2 regions of the Shewanella sp. SM23 genome follow, and region 2 is predicted to be linked to the other one. Evidence: predicted binding sites of a transcription regulator. Region 2 holds the regulator's gene; the other holds the start of a gene.
What was found. The regulator ArgR, encoded in region 2, controls arginine synthesis, uptake and breakdown. The targets are predictions, from matches to a motif close to ANTGAATANNTATTCANT.
Positions count from the first base shown of each region.

Region 1: a site for ArgR is predicted at 2,289-2,306, ahead of argA (amino-acid N-acetyltransferase). Genes of this name have one in related genera too.

Region 1 covers NZ_JAKKRM010000007.1:37,514-46,304, forward strand. The annotation lists gene rarD (EamA family transporter RarD) at 1-204, shown strand, start outside; gene L5L98_RS10685 (PH domain-containing protein) at 252-770, opposite strand; gene argA (amino-acid N-acetyltransferase) at 890-2,209, opposite strand; gene rpmG (50S ribosomal protein L33) at 2,533-2,706, opposite strand; gene rpmB (50S ribosomal protein L28) at 2,713-2,949, opposite strand; gene radC (RadC family protein) at 3,071-3,748, opposite strand; gene coaBC (bifunctional phosphopantothenoylcysteine decarboxylase/phosphopantothenate--cysteine ligase CoaBC) at 3,871-5,091, shown strand; gene dut (dUTP diphosphatase) at 5,088-5,546, shown strand; gene slmA (nucleoid occlusion factor SlmA) at 5,581-6,174, shown strand; gene L5L98_RS10725 (alpha/beta hydrolase family protein) at 6,310-8,298, shown strand; gene folE (GTP cyclohydrolase I FolE) at 8,569-8,791, shown strand, end outside.
Region 2 covers NZ_JAKKRM010000004.1:192,334-201,124, forward strand. The annotation lists gene L5L98_RS07320 (UPF0149 family protein) at 1-167, opposite strand, end outside; gene L5L98_RS07325 (cell division protein ZapA) at 403-705, shown strand; RNA gene ssrS (6S RNA) at 823-1,003, shown strand; gene L5L98_RS07335 (5-formyltetrahydrofolate cyclo-ligase) at 1,013-1,711, shown strand; gene folM (dihydromonapterin reductase) at 1,770-2,516, opposite strand; gene L5L98_RS07345 (thiol-disulfide oxidoreductase DCC family protein) at 2,770-3,168, shown strand; gene mdh (malate dehydrogenase) at 3,272-4,207, opposite strand; gene argR (transcriptional regulator ArgR) at 4,502-4,972, shown strand; gene L5L98_RS07360 (NAD(P)-dependent oxidoreductase) at 5,120-5,752, opposite strand; gene L5L98_RS07365 (LysR family transcriptional regulator) at 5,859-6,761, shown strand; gene L5L98_RS07370 (Dyp-type peroxidase) at 6,834-7,769, opposite strand; gene ggt (gamma-glutamyltransferase) at 8,018-8,791, opposite strand, start outside.

The DNA.
Region 1 (8,791 bases), on a different contig from region 2:
CTGTGTTTTGCAGGGGCAGCGGTACGTATTCCATTGTCTATGCTCGGCTTTTTCCAATATATTGGCCCGAGTATTATGTTCATCCTCGCGGTGAGTCTGTTCAATGAGCCCTTCGATGCCGAAAAAGGCGTGACCTTCGGCTTTATCTGGAGCGCGCTACTCGTCTTTACCTTAGATATGGCCTATAAACGCAAGACGGCGTAAGCATTATCACGCCGATACACAGTTGCAGAAGTGATGACATATGATGATTACTTTTGTAACTGTGCTAAAAACTCACTCCCTTGCGGTACTGTCAGTAATAAACTGTAGCCTTTAGTCGTTGGCACTAACACTAACTGCGATTTATCTGTTATCGCCAAAAATACCCTGCCTTTCCCTTGTAGATTAAACCAACCCAATTGAAATCCTGGCATGCCTATACCGTTCGTTTTAAAGCTCGGCGTTAAATCTGCCTCTTGTTGCAAATCGACTATACGTGCCTCGGCGGGCAATAAATCCACGCGGGATAACTGCACTTTATAGAAGGGAACATCCACTGTGAGCTCTGTATCGGTTAACACTAATTCGGCGCTATTCGATTGATAGAAGACCCAAGAAAATCCGCCCATCATCACCAGCAATATACCTAAACTCGCTGACTTCGCTATCTTAGGCATATTTTTTAGCCATAACATCAGCAAGATACCCGCTAAACCGAGCAATAAGACGATAAAGCTGAAGATAGAGGTTTGGATTAAAGGGGCGAGTTCAAAAAATTGAGGACTCATTGGCAGTATCTCCCGTGCAGTGAAGCCTTAATCTGCCAATAAAGACATATTATGTCAATAAAAATGCCAGCGCTAATATGAGTACTAGGCTGGCATTGATTCGATTGAGTTAGAACGGCTTAAAGATCGAGCGCGAGAATTTTTGAGCGGCGTTGATAGTTATACAACTGCTTCTTCTTCTGTGGCAGTGCTTCAACATCTTCAATCACAAAACCATGCTCTAAGAACCAGTGAATGCTCCGAGTTGTCAATGCAAACAAGCGTGAATAACCGCGGTTTCTAGCCTGATTGATAATGTTCTTCAGCAGTAAGCTCCCTCTATCGGCATCGCGATAATCAGGATGCACCACCAAACAAGCAAACTCACCCGCATTGTCCTCTTCAAAAGGATAGAGCGCAGCGCAACCAATCACTAAACCGTCGCGCTCAATCAACATGAACTGTTCGATTTCAATCTCAAGCTGCTCACGACTACGACGCACCAGAATGCCTTGTTCCTCCAATGGACGAATAAGGTTCAACACACCGCCAATATCGGCGATCGACGCACAGCGTAAACGCTCAGCACTCTCAGTGACGATTTGTGTACCAATCCCTTCGCGGGAAAACAGTTCCTGCAACAAGGCGCCATCTTCGAGGTAGCTGACTAAGTGACAACGTGGCACACCATTGCGGCAAGCATCGATACTGGCTTTGAGAAACGCCATAGTACCAACACAAGCAGAACCTTGCTCGGCCAGCTTGTTCATGATGTTTTGCGCATCATTTGGCATCAACTCGGCAATCACATCGCCATTTCGATCGAGAATACCGTTCTGTGAGCTAAAGCCGATCATCTTGTCTGCTTTGAGCTTAATCGCCACTTGAGTCGCGATTTCCTCGGCGGTGAGATTAAAACTTTCACCAGTAACCGAAGCCGCAATCGGCCCCATCAATACGATGCAGTGATTATCTAACTGACGTTTTAAGCCTTGCACATCAATACGACGCACTTTGCCACTCAGACAAAAGTCCACACCATTATCCACACCCAGTGGTTGAGCAATCACAAAGTTGCCGCTCACTAAGTTAATTTGCGCACCTTGCATCGGCGTATTACTTAAACTCATGGATAAACGCGCTGTGATATCAAATTGCAGTGCACCCGCAACTTGCTTAATCACTTTGAGCGAATCTTCATCCGTGATACGCACACCGTCGTGGTAGGCAGGCGCAATACCGTTGGCGGCTAATGCAGCATCAATCTGCGGCCTAGCGCCATATACCAACACCACTTTGATCCCTAAACTGTGCAGCAGGGCGACATCATTTAAGATGGCGCGGAATTGATTTTGAGCCAAAGCTTCACCGCCAAGCATGACCACAAAAGTTTTACCTCTGTGGGCATTAACATAGGGGGCAGAATGACGAAATCCATCAACCAGTTCAGTGGTACGCACGCGTTATTTACACCTCATTTTTGAGCTGGCAGCGTCACTATGACACACCAGGAATGAATCGCTAACTTCCGCGTATGGTATTGCATTTTAATTCACATATAAAGAATTTATTCTCACTAAAGTGCAGATTTGATGATTTAAAGTGCTTAGAACTGCACTATTTTATATTTTCAGTAAGTGTTCACACTTTTTTAACTTCACAGGGGATGATTCAGCGGCATCAGTTTGCGAGGCAATTATCTCAACTTGATGACTAGCCACTAAAAAAAGCGCAAAAAAAAGCCCCTTAAATAAGGGGCTTTTCTCGAAACACTAACCAAGGATTACTTGATTTTGGCTTCTTTGTAGATAACGTGCTGACGAATAACTGGATCAAATTTTTTGATTTCCATTTTTTCAGGCATGTTACGCTTGTTTTTTTCAGTTGTGTAGAAGTGACCAGTCTTAGCTGTAGAAACTAATTTGATCTTCTCACGATTACCTTTAGCTTTAGCCATGATCTATTATACCTTCTCGCCACGGGCACGAAGTTCAGCAACAACAACTTCGATACCTTTTTTGTCGATCAGACGGATACCTTTAGTAGATACACGTAACTGTACGAAACGCTTTTCTTCTTCTAACCAAAAACGGTGGTTTTGTAGGTTAGGTAAAAAACGACGACGGGTCGCGTTTTTTGCATGCGAACGGTTGTTACCAACCATCGGCTTCTTGCCAGTAACTTGGCATACTCTTGACATGTCAATCTTCTCCAAAAACAATTTTAACGCTCGAGCATTAATGTGCCTCGTATGGCCGTCGCCCGAGGCACAAAGAGGGCGCATTTTATACACGATCACAGAGTGAAGATCAAGTGTTAGATTAATTAATCCAGCCTCGTTCTGCAAAAGAAACTATCTCTCGATCACCTACAACCATATGGTCCAATAAGGATACGTCTATGGTTGCTAACGCATTTTTTAATCGCTCAGTTATTCGTCGGTCAGCCTGACTGGGCTCGGCAATACCAGACGGATGATTATGACAAACTATAACTGCTGCGGCCTTTTTCTCCAGCACTAAGCTCACCACTTCACGTGGATATACTGAGGCTGAGTCTATTGTGCCGCGGAATAATTCGACAAATTGAATCACTCTATGCTGGCTATCCAGCAGTAAAACTGCGAACACTTCATAGGAGCGATCGGCCAATTGTCGCATTAAATAGTCCCGAGTTAAATCGGGATTTGTCAAAACCTGACCTCTTTGCAGATTTTCCTGCGCTACACGCCGCGCTAATTCGGCCGCAGCTTGAAGCTGGGCGTATTTTACAGGTCCTACGCCCGGAAGTCGACACACCTGATTTCTTGGGGCACAGAGCAGATTTCTGAGACCGCCAAACTCGCTAATAAGCGACCTAGCAAGGTCAACCGCGTTTAATCCGGCTAAACCGTTACGCAGCAATACTGCTAGTAATTCAGCATCCGAGAGATGCGCAGCTCCTTTTTGTAACAGTTTATCTCTGGGACCTTCGCCCTCAGGCCAATCTTTAATCCCCATGTGACCTCCCTGTCATCTCACATATTTTCACTTTACTGAGTATGGACGAGATTTTTTGAACTGGGATAGTCACTAAAATTCACCGCTTTGTGATATTGTTGCCAGCATTATTTCTATCTCGGATGATGTCTGTGAGTCTGACAAATAAAAACGTCCTGCTGGGCATTGGCGGCGGTATTGCGGCCTATAAAAGTGCTGATTTAGTACGTCGCTTGAAGGAGCGAGGTTTTGATGTGCGCGTGGTGATGAGCCAAAGTGCGATGGAATTTATCACGCCTCTGACGCTGCAAGCGTTGTCTGGACATCCAGTGGCATCTAGCTTGCTCGACCCCGCAGCAGAAGCAGCCATGGGTCATATAGAACTCGCTCGTTGGGCAGATCTCGTCATCATAGCCCCTGCAACCGCAAACCTATTGGCGCGGATTAATGCAGGCATGGCCGATGAGCTAATCACCACCACATGTCTTGCCACTGAGGCGCCAATTGCCCTGTGTCCAGCAATGAATCAGCAGATGTACCGCAATCTGGCTACGCAGGCGAATTTAACTAGCCTAGCATCACGTGGTTTTACCCTTTGGGGACCCGCCAGTGGCAGTCAGGCCTGTGGTGAAGTGGGTCCTGGACGCATGCTCGAACCGCTAGAAATTGCCGAGCTAGCCAGTGATTTTTTTGCAGCAAAAGAAGTCTCTGCGCTGCCTCTGGCTGGCCAGTCAGTGCTGATTACCGCCGGACCAACCCGTGAAGCAATTGATCCCGTCAGATACATTTCAAATCACAGTTCTGGAAAAATGGGCTTTGCACTCGCCAAAGCCGCGGCAGATATGGGTGCAGCAGTCACCTTAGTCTCAGGCCCAGTAAATCTCAGCACCCCAAAAGGCGTGACACGGATTGATGTTGAATCGGCGCAAAATATGCTCGATGCTGTTATGGATAACGTTGATAAAAAAGATATTTTTATTGGCTGCGCCGCCGTTGCAGACTACCGCATTAGTGATATTGCTACCTGTAAGATCAAAAAATCGACCGAAGAAATGCAACTTGCGCTGGTGAGGAATCCTGATATCTTAGCCACGGTTGCGAGCTTACCTAACCGTCCTTTTGTGGTGGGATTTGCCGCCGAAACCCATGATGTAGAAGCCTATGCGCACGATAAGCTCAAACGTAAAAACTTGAACATGATCGCCGCAAACGACGTTTCCATTGCTGGCCTAGGCTTTAATGCCGATGCTAATGCCCTGCGTGTTTTCTGGCCGCACGGCAGTCAAGATTTGCCTGCTACTGACAAACTCACGTTGGCACGGCAATTACTTTCGTTGATAGTGAAAGAAAAAACAAATACATGAAAACACCGATTGAATTAAAAATTCTCGACTCCCGTATCGGCTCAGAATTTCCTTTGCCCGCTTACGCCACCGCAGGCAGTGCAGGCATGGATCTTCGCGCCATGATAGACACGGCTTTAACCATAGCACCGGGTGAAACAGTGCTCATTCCCACGGGGATTGCTATTCATGTGGCCGACCCAGGACTTGCTGCGGTGATTTTACCGCGCTCAGGCCTTGGCCATAAACACGGTATCGTACTGGGGAATCTAGTCGGACTCATAGATTCAGATTACCAAGGCCCCTTAATGGTATCTTGTTGGAATCGTGGTGACAGTCCATTCACCTTAGAAATGGGCGATCGTCTCGCGCAACTGGTGTTTGTTCCTGTGGTACAAGCACAATTCAAACTCGTTGATGAGTTCGACAGCTCAGACCGTGGTGAAGGCGGATTTGGCCATTCAGGCACTAAATAATCCCCTAAGTCGTTATTGAGCCAAGGATACTGCAATGGCTGTAAGCCCAAAAATTAATCGTCGTGAACACATTCTGCAATGTCTAGCGCAGATGCTAGAAACCAACCCAGGACAAAGGATCACCACAGCGAAACTGGCCTCAGAAGTCGGTGTATCGGAAGCCGCCCTGTATCGCCACTTCCCGAGTAAAGCGCGGATGTTCGAAGGCTTAATCGAATTTATCGAAGAGTCGTTATTGTCGCGCATCAATTTAATCATGGATGACGAAAAAGACACCATGAAGCGCTGCCAGTTGGTACTGCAACTGCTGCTGATCTTTGCCGAGCGTAACCCAGGAATTTCCCGCGTTCTCAACGGTGATGCTCTACTCGGTGAAAATGAACGCCTGCGAAGTCGTATTGGTAACTTATTTGCCAAAATTGAAACCCAGTTAAAGCAAATTTTACGGGAAAAAACCCTGCGAGAAGGTAAAGGCTTCAACTTAGACGAAGCCATATTAGCCAATTTACTGTTAGCCTTTGCCGAAGGCCGCATCGCCCAATTTGTACGAAGTGAATTCAAACTCAAACCGACGACACACTTCGATGAACAGTGGCGTTTTATCCAGCATCAACTTTTACAAAGCTAATGATTTTTCAACATAAAGGACGGTAACTATCGTCCTTTATGTTCGGTATTCCTTCCTTGTTTCGCCCCATCTTTTGTTTTATCCTCGAAAAACATTTTAAGAACAAAAAACACAATGATTTTACAAGGATGTCAGATGAAACTCTTCCGATTAGCCGCATTGGCGACACTTTGCTTACCAATACTTCCAATATCCACCTTTGCAGCCAATAGCTCCAACGCGAATGCGTTATCGCAAGCACAGTTATTCAGCAAAGGTGATGAGTACTCGGATGTAAAAATATCACCTACTGGTAAATATTTAAGCGCTATCACAAGTGTCGAAGGTAAAAACGTTCTCTTAGTCTTAGATACCCAAACCAAAAAACTCCTCAATGCGATACGTTTTCCCGGTAATGCTCAAGTCGGCGACTATGAATGGGCCAATAGTGAGCGACTGGTACTGGCAAAAGAATACCTAAAAGGCTGGCAAGACACACCTATCTACTACGGTGAATTGATGGCGGTAAATGCCGATGGTTCACGAAAAGCGTATCTATTCGGCTTCGAGAGTGGCGAGCAACAAACAGGTTCAAATATCAAGAAAAACACACCTATGCGTGCGAGCGCGTTTATCCTCGATCCTCTGCCAGATGATGAACGCTACATGTTAGTCAATGCTATTCCATGGAATGATAGGATCAATCTTGACTTTGAACTATCACAAGATGTCTATCGCGTAGACTTGTTCAATGGCACACGTAAACGCATCACAGGCTCACCTATCGGCAGAGCCCGTTTTATGACAGACCATGATGGAGAGGTTCGCTTCGTTGCAGGTGAAGACAAACAAAACATCACTAAAGTCTTCTACCGCAAAGATGGTAACTGGGTAAATACAGATAAACTAAATCTAGGTCTTGCTGATTTTAAACCACTCTCCTTTGCCGATGATAAAAATACGATTTATGCCGCGGGTCGCTCCCAAGGTGAAACCTTAGGGGTTTACAAAATTAATCTCGAAACGGGCGATAAAACTGAAATCATTCAGGATGAAAACGTTGACCCTAGCAACTTTTGGATTAACGGCACCAATAAACAACTTTACGCCGTCGAGTTTGAAAATGGTTACCCGAGTTATGCCTTTGTCGATAATGAGGATTCGCACGCTAAATTGCTAAAAGATCTGCTTGGTGCTCTCCCCGGCCATCAAGTACGAATTGTTAGCGAAACCCGAGATGCAGAAAAACTCGTTGTACTTGCGTTTAACGATCGAAACCCTGGCGATTACTACATATTTGATACGAAAACACTAAAACTTGAATATCTAGCCGCCGCTAAAAAATGGCTCGACCCAGAGCAAATGGCTGATGTTAAACCCATCAGTTTCACCAGCCGTGATGGTAAACAACTCCATGGGTATCTAACGCTCCCCTTTGGTAAAGAAGCTAAAAACCTACCCTTAGTCGTCAATCCACACGGTGGTCCACACGGTATCCGTGACTGGTGGGGCTTTGACCCACAAAACCAATATCTAGCAAGCCAAGGCATAGCCGTTCTACAGGTCAACTTCCGTGGCTCAGGTGGATATGGCGATCAATTTGAACGCGCAGGCTATCAAAAATGGGGCTCAGATATTCAGCACGACATTATCGACGCAACCCAGTACGTTATTGACCAAGGTTTTGCCGATAAGGAACGCATCTGTATTGTTGGCGGCAGTTTTGGTGGGTACAGCGCCTTGCAGAGCGCTGTGCTTGCGCCAGATATGTTTAAATGCGCCATAGGTGTAGCTGGCGTATATGATCTTGAATTGATGTTTAATGAAGGCGATGTCGCTAACAGCCGTTCTGGTACTAGCTATCTCAAGGATGTGCTTGGCCAAGATAAAGCGGTACTCAAAGCAATGTCTCCTTCTGAAAACGTCGGTAAACTCAAAGCAAACATACTATTGGTGCATGGTGGTGAAGATGATCGAGCGCCAATTGAACAACTCGAATCCCTCGAAAAAGGCCTAAAAGCTCACCATTATCCTTACCAAAAACTGGTGATGGACAATGAAGGCCACGGTTTTTATAACGATGAGCATAGAGCGAAATACTATGAACAAATGCTCAGTTTCCTAAAAACCAATCTGAAACTTTAGAATTGACTCAAACTTGCCGTCACTGCCAGTCTAAACTAGATTGGCAGTTGCTGATTTAAAGCCGATATCCGATAAGGACTATCGGCTTTTTCATATGGCCTATGTGCGTTTTTCGGTATGAATTGTCTGCAATTCGCGCTATCCTCCTCCCCCTATTCTTGCCCTAGCGAGAATAACAATAATTTGTATCTGATGCTGAACAGCCCTAGTACTACACGATGATCAGCATAGGTTTTCTGTTATAGCCGCTACGACGTAGTGGAGGATAAGATGGCATTAAGTGAAGCAGCAGTAAAAGTACAAGCCGCGTTATTAGAACGTGGACTTGAAACCCCAATGCTCCCAAGCGTTTACAGCAGTGAAGAACGTAAAGACAAGATTGAACATCATATGAAAGAAATCCTGACATTAATGTCATTGGATCTGTCAGACGATAGCCTTGCCGATACGCCGCGCCGCATTGCTAAAATGTACGTCGATGAAATCTTCTCCG
Region 2 (8,791 bases):
TTCATCAGGTCGAATAAAGGCTTGATCCAAGTGTCGCCAGTTTGCTCTACACCACCGCAGATTAAACCGACTAAAGCACCGTGAACTTCTACCGGATGCTGGCCGATTTCAGCCGCATCTAAGGCGAGTTTTAAGCTGTCGATACGTAACGAAGGAGGGGTTGCCATATCAGATCCCAATAAGATTTTTCCAGCAGCAATGCTAGCAGAGATAAAGACTTGAACCAATACTGAATCCCAATAATGGCGAAATCGGCCACGCCCTGATAAAAAACTATCCAACTGCTCACACAAACAGCAAACAAAACCGTCAAAGACCAATCCATTTGCGGCTTACCTTGCACTTTTAAGATCAGCCCTATATAGTCCGCCCTAAGAGGCTAACGAAAGGATCACCCGCGACATGAGTAACAGTGCTGTTGAAATTACCCTACTTGGGCGCACCTACTCTATCGCTTGCCCGAAAGGTCAAGAGGATGCCTTACGTACGGTAGCGTTGGGAGTTGAACAACAACTCAGTGCGTTAAAAACCCGAACCAATAGCCTAAGCCGTGAAGAAATTGCGATCATGGCGGCGCTGAATATTGGACACGAGTTGTTCCAAGAAAAGCAAAAAAATAAGCACTACATGCAACAGATGGACGACAGGATCAGCTTGCTGCAGTCGACCCTCGAAAGTGCCTTAGTTGAGCGTTCAACTAAATAGATTTAAACTGTGCACCTTAGTGATTTAACACTCATTGAGTTAAACCAACTGACGCACAGTGAATGGCTAAACTGGCTTATTTAAATAAACCAATGCTTTAGCGATTCAATACCGTTTTGCTCCCTGGGATGCATGCCAACTGGTAATGTCCCTGTGCCGATAATTTTGAAATTAGGGTGAATGCTTTACTGACATTGTGCATGCTCGGCTTGTACCGAGAAGCCTTAGGAGGTAATCATTTACCCGCCTTGAACCTACGGTTCAAGGGCTACACCGGTAGCGGCATTCTGGGGAGCATCTTAATTCTATGTCTACATCTTCCAAACTTTCTCATTTGAATGCCAAAAGCGACACGGCGCACCTTGCCGTAGAAGTCGCTGATGCCGTAGATGTTGCAAGCTATGCGGCAAATATCGCACTCCATACAAAAGAAAGCCGCAATCAGTTACGCAAAACCATTCGCACCGCCCGTAAATCTCTCTCCGAAATAGAACAAACCCAAGCAAGTTTAAACGCCTGCCAGCGAATGCTCGATGCATTGCAGGCCAACAAAGCGCAACATGTGGCGTTATATCTCACCCACGATGGCGAACTCGCCACGCCACCGCTGATCGCTGTGCTATGGCAAATGGGCATAAACACCTATCTGCCTAGGTTACATCCCTTCAATGCCGGACAATTATTATTCCTGCATTACACCGCAGATACCCCCATGCAGGCGAATCAATTCGGCATCTTAGAACCTAAATTAGATGTGCGCGCCATTATCCCAGTGACAGAGTTAGATGTGGTTATCACGCCCTTAGTGGCTTTTGATTTAATGGGAAATCGTATGGGCATGGGCGGCGGCTATTACGATAGGACGCTGGCAAACTGGCAGCTTAAAGGTAAACCTTTGCCTATGGGTTACGCCCACGACTGTCAGCAAGTGACGAGTTTACCCTGCGAGTATTGGGATGTGCCTTTACCGTTCATCATCACCCCAAGTCGGGTACTGACATTTTGAAAAAGAAGGATCTAGAAGCTAGATTCTACAGCCATGCAGTGGCGTTCTAGAGCCTTCTCTACCTTAAATGCCGGCCACCATCGACATTATGGCAACGACCAGTGACGTAGCGGCTATTCAGCAGATATTCCACTAAGTCGATAATTTCCTCATTCCCCGCCTCTTTCGGCAACAGCGCTTTGGCTAATGTTTTTTGCTGATAGGCAACATCATCTCCTGCATTAAATAGGATCATCGCAGGCGCAATCGAATTCACTTTGACCTCGGGCGCAAATTTGGCGGCAAAGGATAGCGTCATATTGTGCAGCGCGGCTTTACTGGCGGCATAGGCGATATGCTTCTGACTGCCCTTCTCTGCCACATAGTCAGTAATATGAATCACATCACTGCCGCCGATTTCATCGCCAGCAGCCGCACGTAGCTGCGCCTCTAAGGCCAAGTTCAACTGATAGGGTACGCTCACATGCACTTGCATCATGCGCTGCAGCACTTGGCTCGGCGCAAAAGTGGTACTCTTTAAAGGCTCATTCTTTGTAAGAACAGGATCAGGCAGCCAGTCCGAAGCATTGTGAATAATGGCGCGAACTTGAGGCTGTTGAGTTAACTCATCAATTAAGGAGCGCACTTGGGCATCGTCATAAAAATCGCAGGGATACAGAGTTGCGCCTAAGGCGTTAAGCTCATCGATACTGTCGTAATGGCTGCGATAAGTACCAATCACCTGCTGACCTTGGGCGAGAAAATGTTTGGCTAAGGCGTAACCTATGCGTTTACCCACGCCTGTGATTATGATGGGAGATGTCATACCTATCCTTTTGAGTCGTTATTGGTCAGGTTTTACCTTGTTCACTGAAATATATGTAATCAAGTTAAACTGATGAATAACCAAGATGTTACTGTACTCGTTTGAATTTAACCTAATAAAAAGCCAAATGAGACACACATTAGATTTTAATCAGCTGCGATCTAAAACCCTTTATTCTGCGTATAGGGTAGAAGAAAACCAAGCTTGAGTACTCACTTCAAGTATTGTGATCAAGTCATCAGAGGTAATACCGATGGAACTGCGGATTTTTTACGATGGAAATTGTCCATTATGTAGCGCCGAAATGCGTCAACTGAAAGCGCGCGATCCGAAGAACTTGATTGCGCTTGAGGATTTAAATGCGCCAGACTTTAGTAAGCGCTTCAGCCATATCGATAGAGACTACGCTAATACGATTCTCCATGGCGAAACCGCAACGGGCGAAGTGTTACTCGGGTTAGATGTCACTTGCAAAGCGTGGGCACTGACAGGAACACGCGCTTGGATCCAACTATTACGCCTGCCCGTGATTAAAACTGTGGCCGATTGGTGCTATCTCAGATTCGCAAAAAACAGATATCGCATCTCTTATTTACTGACGGGCAAAGCCCGCTGCGATGATAACTGCCAAATTCCCACTAAGCGCCGCTGATCGACTGAATTCGCCTGGTAAAATGTAAAACCCAGGCATAAAAAAACGGAGCTCAATGGCTCCGTTTTTAATTCGTCATAATCTAAAAAGATTATCCGAAAGATTATTTAACGAAATCAACGCCTAGTTTGATATCGCCTTTCAGCGTATCTAACATAGAATCACGAGCGTTAGCTTCGAATGCACTCACTTCACCGTAAGGCAGTACTTTTTCAATACCGTTTTTGCCTAACAGCACAGGTTGTGCGAAGAATTCAGCATGCTCGCTGCCGCCGTCAACATAGGCGCATTCAACGATGTTAGCTTCGCCTTGCAGACCACGAACCAGAGACAGACCGAAACGGCAAGCCGCTTGACCCATAGACAGAGTCGCGCTTCCGCCACCGGCTTTAGCTTCAACCACTTCTGTACCCGCGTTTTGGATGCGAGTCGTCAAACTTGCCACTTCTTCGTCAGTGAAAGTCGCGCCTTCAACTTGAGACAGTAATGGCAGAATAGTCACGCCGCTGTGGCCGCCGATCACATTCACTTTAACGTCAGCAACGTTCAGGCCTTTTAATTCGGCGATGAAAGTTTCAGAGCGGATCACGTCTAATGTCGTGATACCGAACAGACGGTTCTTATCGTAAACACCCGCTTTTTTCATCACTTCTGCAGCGATAGCTACGGTCGTGTTGACTGGGTTAGTGATAATGCCAACCAAAGCCGTAGGGCAAGTTGCCGCTACTTTTTCGATCAGGTTGCGAACGATACCCGCATTGATATTGAACAGATCAGAACGATCCATACCAGGCTTACGCGCAACACCAGCAGAAATTAGAACAACGTCAGCACCCACGAGGGCAGGCGTTGGATCTTCACCAGCAAAACCTTTGATTTCAACAGCAGTTGGAATGTGGCTCAAGTCAACCGCAACACCCGGAGTTACCGGTGCGATATCATATAGAGACAATTGTGAACCCGCAGGCAATTGAGTTTTTAACAGTAGGGCAAGAGCCTGGCCGATACCACCAGCAGCACCAAGTACAGCAACTTTCATAGTTATCTCCGTTATTTCTCGGATATGTGTGACATGGATCTAATTTGCGTTGGCGTCACATTACTGGAATGTCACAACAATTTCAATTATCCCTTAGTCGTGGGACAAAAGAATTCCGGAATAACGTAGAAGCAATGTAGAACAATTACTCAAATTGGGATTTTTACGCCCCCTACAAACGCTTAACCACTGGGGCTTAGTGAATTTTTATTCAACCAATCTGGTTATTTGTTGACAATTTTTCTAAAAATATTCAAAATGGGCCTGTTTTTTTGAATAACGAATAATAATATTATGCAAACGACCAAGAATCAGGATGACCTTGTTAGAATTTTTAAGTCGATTTTAAAAGAAGAGCGCTTTGGCTCTCAGAGTGAAATCGTCACCGCCTTGCAAGCTGAAGGCTTTGGTAATATTAACCAATCGAAAGTGTCACGCATGCTCAGCAAGTTCGGCGCAGTGCGGACTCGCAACGCTAAGCAAGAGATGGTGTATTGCTTACCAGCCGAATTAGGCGTACCCACCGCGGGTAGCCCACTGAAGAATTTGGTACTCGACGTCGATCACAACCAAGCTATGATCGTCGTGCGAACTAGCCCAGGTGCCGCGCAGCTGATTGCCCGCTTGTTGGATTCTATCGGTAAACCAGAAGGCATTTTGGGTACGATTGCCGGTGATGACACTATCTTTATTTGCCCATCGAGCATCCAAGATATCGCCGATACCTTAGAAACCATCAAATCTTTATTCAATTACGCAGAATAAAAAAACAGGTCAGTGAGCTGACCTGTTCTATTTTATCTGTACATTTTGAAGTGCAATATAGCGCTGGTTATTTGGCCATTGTCCCGATTACGTTACACATTCCAGCACAATATCTAACTCACAATATCTAACTCAACTATAACGATATCAGTAAGCCACACTGATGCGCTGGTTTGGGTGAGCGCCCTTTTCGGCTTCATCTACCATGGCTTTTGCGTAATCGGTTACAGAGATACGGCTTTGACCATTAGCATCGGTAAAGAAGCTGTCGCCACCAAGGCGATATGGACCTTCACTCTCACCGGGATAAATCTCAGCGGCTGGGCTCACAAAGGTCCAATTGATTGCCGTTTGCGCCGCACGGAATACCTGCAAAGCTTCACCCTGAGCTAACGCCTCATCTTTATATGCTGCTGGGAAATCTGGACTAGAGACCAGCGTCACACCCGGCGCCACTTCTAAACTCCCAGCACCACCGACCCACAATAAACGTGGCACGTTAGCGTTAGGCAGCACATCCAGTAAATGCTGAACCGTACTCGCCACTAGACCATGATTTTGTTGGGCGCGGCCACCAACGGCGGCAATCACGACATCTACGCCAGCAAAGGTATCGGCGACCAATGGCTGCTCTAAATCCACGGCACGTACTGCCACATCAGCCACGGATAACTTGCTTGGATCACGCACTAACGCTGTCACTTGATGTCCACGACTCTGTGCTTCTTTTAAAATTGCACCACCGATCCAACCCGTTGCACCTAAAATTGCGATTTTCATTTCATTGTCTCACTCAGATGATTTACATTGGAACCAGTTTACTTGCAGTTTTTCACCTAATAAACATCAATAATTGAGCATGATTGTTTCAATATAGGATACTAATGTGGATAAAATTGCCGCAATACGCAGTTTCGTCGAAGTCGCAAACTGTGGCAGCTTTACCAAAGCTGCCGAACATTTAGACCTCAGCCGCCTGCAGGTTTCCCGTCATATTCAAGAAGTGGAGCAGTGGTTGAGTTTACGCTTATTACACCGCACCACGCGCAGCGCCAGCTTGACTTTGCAGGGTGAGGAAGCACTACAATTTTGCCAGCGGATCTTAAGTGAAGTTGCGGCCATGGAGAGCCGTGCCCACAGCCATAACAGTGAACTGGTAGGCAGTATTCGTATCGCTACGCCTATTGGCCTTGGGCAGCACAGTCTGTTTGATGTCGTCGATCGCTTTATTAAAATTCATCCTAAGGTCAACATTCAACTGGTGATGTCGGACAGTTTTGCGCAATTGGTAGATGAGAGAGTCGACGTGGCGCTACGTTATACCGAGCAGCCCGATGAGAATCTCATAGCTCGGCGTTTGATGACCATAGATGCAGTACTTTGCGCGGCGCCGAGCTATCTTGATAGCGCAACGCCACTCCTCGAACCCATTGATCTGCTGGCCCACAACTGCCTCATACACTCAGCGCAACAAAACTGGCCTTTTCTAAAAGAACTGCAAGCCGAGCACGTCAAAGTTACAGGGAATCTTAGGGCTAACGATATGGGAGTGTTGGTCAGTGCGGCGCTACGTGGACATGGCATAGTGCGTTTACCCTGTGACTTAGCTAACCAATACCTTGCCAGTGGTCAACTCAAAGAAGTCCTACCCGAATTTACGACACCAGGCCAAACCTTGTGGGCGGTATATTTGTCCCGCAGTTATCAGCAAAATCTAGTGCGCGCTTTTATCGATTTCACCGCCCTGCAATGGCAGCTCGATATCAAAAAATGGGTTCCCGCGCATTAGCATAAAAAACGCACTTAGGCGTTAGCTTAAGTGCGTCTCGATTGATGCTAATCCGGCTTGATTATAGAAAGCTTATTCGTCGAACTGCAGCATAAAATCCAGTGCGGGGGCAAAGAAAGATGAACCTGTCATCGCCTTAGTAAAATGCATCAAGTGATCATGATTGCCTTCGCCATCACCAAACATCATGCTATGCAGCATCTTTTCAAAATGTTCTGGCGTGCGGCAGTTAGAGATAAACATTAATCCCTGCTCCTTCAGCGAACCATAGGGCATACTCTGACGCAGGATCTCCATTGACTTACCATCGGCATCTTTAAGATTAACGCGCTTGATATGGCTGGTCAGTGGCTTATCTTCAGATTCATACTCGATATTATCTTGCTTAGTACGGCCGATAATATCCTCTTGTTTTTTAACTGGTAATCTATGCCACTTACTCAAGTTATGGGCATACTTTTGCACATGAATATAGCTGCCACCCTTAAACTCAGGATCCTCATCACCCACAAGTGCCACTTCCTGGCGGTGACGCCCCTTAGGGTTTTCGGTACCATCGACAAAACCAGTCAAATCACGGCTATCCATAAATCTAAAGCCACGCTCTTCTTCAACTAACTCCACTAAATCTTCAAACATTTGGCTGATTTCATTAGCCACTAAATGCAGAATATCGTAACGATCACTGCGAATATGCACGAATAAATCATATTCAATTGCAGGTGCTTCACGACTGCCCACTTGCATCGCAGGGAAAGGTTTAAGCAGTTCTGGGCGAGCAGTAGGATAGAGGCTATCCCAATAATTAGCACCAATACCAACAAAACCATTGAATGCACTGTCGGAATATTGATCTGTCAGCTCATAAATATACTGCGCAACGTTGGCAAGACAGGGACGTAATTGCGACTCGACATTGTCATTGGCATTAAACATCAAATAGACACTGTGTAAGTTCCCCTCTGCACACACACCCAACTGTTCACGCGGCATATTTTGAATATCCATTTGGTTATCACCCTTTTTCTAAATTCATTTTCGGCAATATTATCCGCAACTTTACCTAAAAATGACATTAACTAACGCACAGTTTGCTCTGATCTGTTTATGATAATGCCAATAGCGGAGCATTATCCCACCCCAGACCCTTAAACATAAAAATTGACGAGACCATTAAAGTCTCGCCAATCAGTTAAATCGAATCAATGACGTCAGGTTCACTCAGTGTTGAGCTTACCTTAGCATTTATCTTAGTGTTAATAGCCTGCGGCGTGACCATCCTTGCGACTCTCAGAGGCCGCACGATATACGCCGGTTTCGGCATTAAATCCAATGGCTTGATAGCCACCAAACTCCCCAAGTCCATCACGCAGCACATGGCCTTTCTTAATCAACTCACGACGGGTTTCTACCGGAAAACCTGATTCCAGACTGACGTAGCCGCCATCCTTCATCACTTCGCCTGTGGGCTCGGTTGACCCCATATGCAAAATTCTGGGGGCATCGCCCGCTTCTTGCAAGTTCATTTTAAAATCAATCAGATTCATTACAATCTGCGCGTGCATTTGTGGTTGAGTCGCGCCGCCCATCACCCCAAAGCTCAGCCAAGGTTTACCGTCTTTGGTCACAAAAGCCGGAATAATGGTATGGAATGGACGCTTACCCGGTGCGTAGGTATTAAAACGCCCTTCCGTTAAATCAAACATTTGCCCACGGTCTTGCAGCACAAAGCCGAGATCCGGCGGTGTCATCCCTGACCCCATACCACGGTAATTACTCTGAATGAGTGACACCATGTTGCCATCTTTGTCGGCGGTAGTCAGGTACACAGTATCGCCATGTTGCAACGCTGGATTACCCGCATCGACACTCTTGGCGGCTTTTGTAGGGTCAATCAACTTAGCGCGATCATAGTTATATTTCTGTGAGATAAGCTCGGTAACGGGCACTTTATTAAAGGCCATGTCGGCATAAAACTTAGCTCTGTCAGCAAAGGCGAGTTTCTTTGCTTCGACAAATAAATGGACATA